One region of the Pseudomonas sp. A34-9 genome, then DNA from elsewhere that is predicted to be linked to it. Evidence: predicted binding sites of a transcription regulator. Region 1 holds the regulator's gene; each other region holds the start of a gene.
What was found. The regulator sigma-54, encoded in region 1, starts transcription at its own class of promoters, with help from an activator protein. The targets are predictions, from matches to a motif close to ANTGGCATNNANNTTGCTNT.
Positions count from the first base shown of each region.

Region 2: P3G59_RS08170 (flagellar basal body rod protein FlgF) is a predicted target of sigma-54. The motif match lies at 1,595-1,614, and genes of this name have one in related genera.
Region 3: P3G59_RS09735 (CmpA/NrtA family ABC transporter substrate-binding protein) is a predicted target of sigma-54. The motif match lies at 792-811, and genes of this name have one in related genera.

Region 1 covers NZ_CP119967.1:1,040,941-1,043,204, reverse strand. The annotation lists gene lptB (LPS export ABC transporter ATP-binding protein) at 1-158, shown strand, start outside; gene P3G59_RS04405 (RNA polymerase factor sigma-54) at 346-1,839, shown strand; gene raiA (ribosome-associated translation inhibitor RaiA) at 1,913-2,221, shown strand; gene ptsN (PTS IIA-like nitrogen regulatory protein PtsN) at 2,234-2,264, shown strand, end outside.
Region 2 covers NZ_CP119967.1:1,829,786-1,832,049, reverse strand. The annotation lists gene flgG (flagellar basal-body rod protein FlgG) at 1-754, opposite strand, end outside; gene P3G59_RS08170 (flagellar basal body rod protein FlgF) at 800-1,540, opposite strand; gene P3G59_RS08165 (sigma-54-dependent transcriptional regulator) at 1,813-2,264, opposite strand, start outside.
Region 3 covers NZ_CP119967.1:2,170,515-2,172,778, reverse strand. The annotation lists gene P3G59_RS09740 (quinone-dependent dihydroorotate dehydrogenase) at 1-703, opposite strand, end outside; gene P3G59_RS09735 (CmpA/NrtA family ABC transporter substrate-binding protein) at 927-2,138, shown strand; gene P3G59_RS09730 (ANTAR domain-containing protein) at 2,154-2,264, shown strand, end outside.

The sequences.
Region 1 (2,264 bases):
TACTGATCACCGACCACAACGTCCGTGAGACGCTGGATATCTGCGAAACCGCTTACATCGTCAACGACGGTCAGTTGATTGCCGAGGGCGATGCAGAGACCATCCTGGCCAACGATCTGGTCAAGGAAGTGTATCTGGGCCACGAGTTCCGCCTGTAAGCGCAACAGTGCCCGGTGCGCCGCCCGGGCGCTGTATCGATTCAAGCAGGATTTAATACGCTTTAATTGTTACAGCGCTCTAGGCAAACACTTCAGTTTCAGGCATATAATTTGCTTAAGTTTGGCGCTTCGGCGCCCTGTAGTGGATGGCGCATAGCGCCGGCGAATAAGGTGTTAAGCCCCTGCCATGAAACCATCGCTAGTCTTGAGAATGGGCCAGCAGCTGACGATGACACCGCAGCTGCAACAGGCCATCCGTCTGCTCCAATTGTCGACCCTGGATCTGCAACAGGAAATCCAGGAGGCTCTGGAATCCAATCCGATGCTCGAACGCCAGGAAGAAGGCGACGACTTCGACAATTCCGACCCCTTGGCTGACAACGCCGAGCAGAAGCCCAATACCGAGATCCAGGAACCGTCCTATCAGGAAACTGCCCCGACGGTGGATAACCTCGAGGAGGGCGAATGGAACGAGCGCATCCCCAACGAGCTTCCGGTCGACACCGCCTGGGAAGACGTCTACCAGACCAGTGCCAGCAGCCTGCCAAGCAGCGATGATGACGAGTGGGACTTCACCACCCGCACCTCCGCCGGCGAGAGCCTGCAAAGCCACCTGCTTTGGCAACTGAACCTTGCACCGATGTCCGACACCGATCGCCTGATCGCCGTGACCCTGATTGATTGCATCAACAATCAGGGCTACCTGGATGAAACCCTCGAGGAAATCCTCGAAGCGTTCGATCCGGAACTGGACATCGAACTGGACGAAATCGAAGCCGTCCTGCACCGCATTCAACAATTTGAACCAGCCGGTATCGGCGCCCGCAACCTCGGCGAGTGCTTGCTGCTGCAGTTGCGCCAGTTGCCTGCCAAGACCCCATGGCTGGCGGAAGCCAAACGTCTGGTCACCGACTATATCGACCTGCTCGGCAGCCGCGACTACAGCCAGTTGATGCGCCGGATGAAGCTCAAGGAAGACGAACTGCGCCAGGTCATCGAACTGGTGCAGAGCCTGAATCCGCGCCCGGGTTCGCAGATCGAGTCAACCGAAGCCGAATACGTCGTCCCTGACGTCATCGTGCGCAAGGACAACGAGCGCTGGCTGGTCGAACTCAATCAGGAATCGGTGCCACGCTTGCGCGTCAACGCCCAGTACGCCGGTTTCGTCCGTCGTGCCGACACCAGCGCCGACAACACCTTCATGCGCAATCAGTTGCAGGAAGCCCGCTGGTTCATCAAGAGCCTGCAGAGCCGCAACGAAACCCTGATGAAAGTTGCCACCCAGATCGTCGAGCATCAGCGCGGTTTTCTGGAGTACGGCGACGAAGCCATGAAGCCGTTGGTCCTGCATGACATCGCCGAAGCGGTCGGCATGCATGAATCAACGATTTCCCGGGTGACCACGCAGAAATTCATGCATACCCCGCGCGGTATTTATGAACTGAAATACTTTTTCTCCAGCCACGTCAGCACCTCCGAAGGCGGCGAATGCTCGTCCACGGCGATCCGCGCGATCATCAAGAAACTGGTTGCCGCGGAAAATCAGAAAAAGCCGTTGAGTGACAGCAAGATCGCTGGTTTACTGGAGGCACAAGGCATTCAGGTGGCTCGCCGCACCGTCGCCAAGTACCGCGAATCCCTCGGGATCGCGCCTTCGAGCGAACGCAAGCGGTTGATGTAAGCCACGTTACAGCGTTCCAGTGGCAGGCTATCCAGCCTGCCGCTTTATGCACTGGCAACGAAGGAGAAGCTGTATGCAAGTCAACATCAGTGGACACCAACTGGAAGTGACCCAACCTCTGCGTTCCTACATCGAGGAAAAACTCCAACGACTGGAGCGACATTTCGACAAAATCACCAACGTGCAAGTCACGATGTGCGTCGAAAAGCTGAAGCAGAAAATCGAAGCCACCTTGCATATACCCGGCAGCGAAGTGGTCGCCAACGCAGAAGATACTGACATGTACGCTGCGATCGACTCACTCACCGACAAGCTGGATCGCCAACTCAAAAAGCATAAGGAAAAGACCCAGAGCCTCCTCCAGGGCGCGACCGGTCGTTAACATCCCTAACCCATGATCCGACTTGAAAGTATCCTGACCCCCG
Region 2 (2,264 bases), 790 kb from region 1:
GGTCGGCGGTGGAGATCACCTTGGAGTTCATCTCGTAAGCGCGCTGAGTGGTGATCATGTTGACCATCTCTTCAACGGTGCTGACGTTGGAGGTTTCCAGGGTGTTCTGCAGCGTGGTGCCGAAACCGTTCAGGCCCGGGGTGCCGACTTGCGGCGCGCCGGAAGCGGCGGTTTCCAGGAACAGGTTGTTGCCCACGGCTTGCAGACCGGCCGGGTTGATGAAGTCGGCGGTTTGCAGGTTGCCGATCACCTGAGCAGCCGGGTTACCGGCGATGGAAACGGAAACGGTGCCGTCACGGCCAACGGTAAAGGTCTGAGCATCGTTCGGAATGACGATGGCCGGTTCCAGGGCGAAACCGCTGGCGTTGACGATCTGGCCGTTGGAGTCGAGGTGGAAAGTACCGTCACGGGTGTAGGACGTGGTGCCGTCCGGCTGCAGAATCTGGAAGAAACCGCGACCGTCGATGGCCATGTCCAGCGGCTGCTCGGTGGTTTGCAGGCTGCCGGCGGTGAAGTTTTTCTGGGTGCCGACGATGCGCACACCGGTACCCACTTGCAGACCCGACGGCAGTTCGCTGTCCTGAGTCGACTGGGCGCCTGGCTGACGCTTGATCTGATACAGCAGGTCCTGGAACTCGGCGCGGTCACGTTTGAAACCCGTGGTCGACACGTTCGCCAGGTTGTTGGAAATGGTGGTCAGGTTGGTGTCCTGGGCGGACAGACCGGTTTTGGCAACCCATAGAGCCGGAAGCATTCGATTCTCCTCGTGCGCCTGTTTTTCGGCGCGACGTTCTGATAATTAGCTGATCTGCAAGACCCGAGCCATGGCCTGGTCGTCGTCTTTGGCGGTGTTCATCATCTTGACGTGCAACTCGAACTGCTTGGCCAATGCCAGCACCGAGGTCATCTCTTCAACGGCGTTGACGTTGCTCGACTCCAGGAAACCCGACACCAGTTTGACGTTGGCGTCGGCCGGCGCAGGCTGGCCGTCCTTGGTGTAGATCGAGCCGTCAAGGCCCTTGTTCATGTTCTTGATGTCCGGGTTGACCAGCTTGATGCGGTCGACTTCCGCCATGACGCGCGGGCCTTCGCCCATCGCACGAATGCTGATGGTGCCGTCTTCACCGACTTCGATCTGCTGCTCGGGCGGCACGGCGATCGGACCGCCATTGCCCATCACCGGCATGCCGTTGCCGGCACGCAGAACGCCGAGGGCGTCAACGTTGAGGCTGCCGGTGCGCACGTAGCTTTCGCCGCCGTTAGGGTTCTGCACGGCAATGAAACCGTTACCGGTGACCGCGACGTCGAGGTCACGACCGGTCTGCACCAGCGAGCCCGGGGTGAAATCGGTGGCGGGCCGTTCGCTCAGGGCAAACGCACGCGCCGGAAAGCTGTCACCGAACACCGGCATCGAACGCGCCTGCTCCAGGTCGCGCTGAAAACCGTTGGTGGAGATGTTCGCCAGGTTGTTGGCATGAGCCTTCTGCGCCAGTGCGTTCTGGCTGGCGCCGGTCATTGCCACATAAAGGTACTTGTCCACACTCTTTCCTCTGCATGCCGGACGTTTGCCGCCCACCGCTGTACTGCTGAGCCATAAGCAATTTGCAGACCAACTTTTTCCTGACGGCCAAAGGCCCGGTAAACAAAGGACTTGGAAGGTTTTGCGGGGATTGTGGAAATGTATCGAAGTCGAAAAACCGGCGGTGTTATGCCGCTTCGCGGCAATAGATCAAAAGATCGCAGCGTGCCGCAGCTCCTACAGGAATCCGCATTCCAACTGTAGGAGCTGCCGAAGGCTGCGATCTTTTGATCTTAGGCTTCAGGCTCTTTGCCCACTTCGTATTCGCGGAGCTTATTGGCAATCGTCGTATGCGAAACGCCCAACCGCTTGCCCAGTTGCCGACTGCTCGGATGCTCGGAATACAGGCGCTCCAGCACGGCTTTCTCGAAGCGCCCGACAATTTCATCCAGCCCACCTTCCAGCGAGAAATCGCCAAGCGGCTGACGCACACCATAATCCGGCAGACGAATATGTTCAGCTTTCACCGTACCGCCATCGCACAGTGAAACCGCCTGGAAGAGCACGTTCTCCAGTTGTCGCACGTTGCCCGGCCAATGGTAATGACTGAGCCGGTCCATCGCCGCCGGCGCCAGTTTCGGCAGCGAACAGCCGATCTGCCGACTGGCCTGATCAAGGAAATGCTCGACCAGTGGGGTCAACCCGTCGAGGCATTCGCGCAGCGGCGGAATGTGTAGGGAGAGCA
Region 3 (2,264 bases), 1.1 Mb from region 1:
CAATCAGCGCCTGCGCGACCTGCGCGGTTTCTTCATCGGTCATGTCCGGCGCGATCTTGATCGCCAACGGCACATGTTTGCCATGACGCAAGGCCAGTTCGGCGCGGCGCGTGGCCAGATCAGCGAGCAATTGCTTGAGCGAATCGCCAAACTGCAGGCTGCGCAGGCCAGGGGTGTTCGGCGAGCTGACGTTGACCGTCACGTAGCTGGCGTGGGCATACACCTTGTCCAGGCAGATCAGGTAGTCGTCGACCGCGCGCTCGACCGGCGTGTCGAAGTTCTTGCCGATGTTGATGCCCAGCACGCCCTTGTATTTCGCCGCAGCGACCCGCGCCAGCAGGTTATCGACACCGAGGTTGTTGAAACCCATGCGGTTGATGATCGCCTCGGCTTCCGGCAATCGGAAAATCCGTGGTTTCGGGTTGCCTGGCTGCGGACGCGGGGTCACGGTACCAATTTCGACAAAACCGAAACCCAGCTGCGCGAAGCCGTCGATGGCCGCGCCGTTCTTGTCCAGACCCGCCGCCAGCCCCACCGGGTTCGGAAACTCGAGGCCCATGACCGTCACCGGTTTCTTCGCCGGCGCCTTGCACAGCAAGCCGTTGAGGCCCAAACGCCCGCCCGCGCCGATCAGATCCAGCGACAGATCGTGGGAGGTTTCCGGGGAAAGTTTGAACAACAGCTGACGGGCCAGGGTGTACATGGGCGGCGATGACTCGGGCGGCGAAAAGAGGCGGCGATTATAGCCGGGCATCGACCTGCGGCGCGAGGCGCATGCGCAAATCACTGGCACTGGCATATGCCTTGCACCCTCCTGGCTATCAGTGCGTCGGCCAATGACGGCAGGCGGGCAAGGACAATGGCGTCGTCTTCGGGATTTGCCTTGGCAAAGACCGGGACGGCGTTTTTTTTCGAGATGGCTTTATATGAACGAACCTTCGCCAGGGCCACTGGCCTGGGTCAATGGCAGCGATGCCCCGGAAAAGCGTGCAATCAACCTCGGTTTCATGGCCCTGAGCGATTGCGCTCCGCTCGTCGTCGCGGCCACACAGGGCTTCGCCCAGCCTTACGGGCTGACCCTGAACCTCAAGCGCCAGAGCTCGTGGGCCAACCTTCGCGACAAACTGGTGAGTGGCGAACTGGATGCCGCCCACAGTCTGTACGGCCTAATCTACGCCGTGCACCTGGGCATCGGCGGCGTCACCCCGGCCGATATGGCGGTGCTGATGGGCCTGAACCAGAACGGGCAAAGCCTCAACCTGTCACACGGCCTGCAACATCTGGGCGTGACCAGTCCTGAAGCGCTGGACCGCCACGTGCACCAAAGCCGCGCAAAACTCACCTTCGCGCAGACCTTCCCCACCGGCACTCACGCGATGTGGCTGTATTACTGGCTGGCGAGTCAGGGCATTCATCCATTGCGAGATGTTGATAGCGTGGTCGTGCCACCGCCGCAAATGGTCGCGCACTTGCAAGCCGGGCGCATCGATGGCTTTTGTGTCGGCGAACCGTGGGCCGCCAGCGCGGTGCAGCAGGATCTCGGTTTCACCCTCGCCACCAGCCAGACCATCTGGCCTGATCACCCGGAAAAAGTCCTTGGCTGCACGCGCGAATTTGTTGAGCAATACCCCAACACCGCACGCGCATTGGTCATGGCGATCCTCGAAGCCAGCCGTTTCATCGAACAAAGCCCGGAAAACCGCCGCAGCACCGCACAGTTGCTCAGCGCGCCGGAGTACCTCGATGCGCCGGTGTCGTGCATCGAACCGCGTTTTCTCGGTGACTATGCCGATGGCCTTGGCCATCGCTGGCAAGACCCGCACGCGCTGCGTTTTCACGGCAACGGCGAGGTGAATCTGCCGTATCTGTCGGACGGCATGTGGTTCATGACCCAGTTCCGCCGCTGGGGCTTACTGCGCGAAGACCCGGATTACCTCGCCGTCGCCCGCCAGGTTCAGCAACTGGACGTCTACCGCGACGCCGCCACCGCGGTCGGCGTCGCCGCGTGGGGCACCGACATGCGCAGCAGCCAGTTGCTCGACGGCAAAGTCTGGGACGGCAGCGACCCGGCCGCTTACGCGCGCAGCTTCAAACTGCATGCGCTGAGCGACAACGTCCCTCTTCTCGCCCGCCGCTGACAGGAGACCGCGAACATGTTGCGTATTCTGTTGATCAACGACACAGCGAAAAAAGTCGGACGCCTGAAAGCGGCACTGACCGAGGCCGGTTTCGAGGTGATCGACGAGTCCGGCCTGACCATCGAC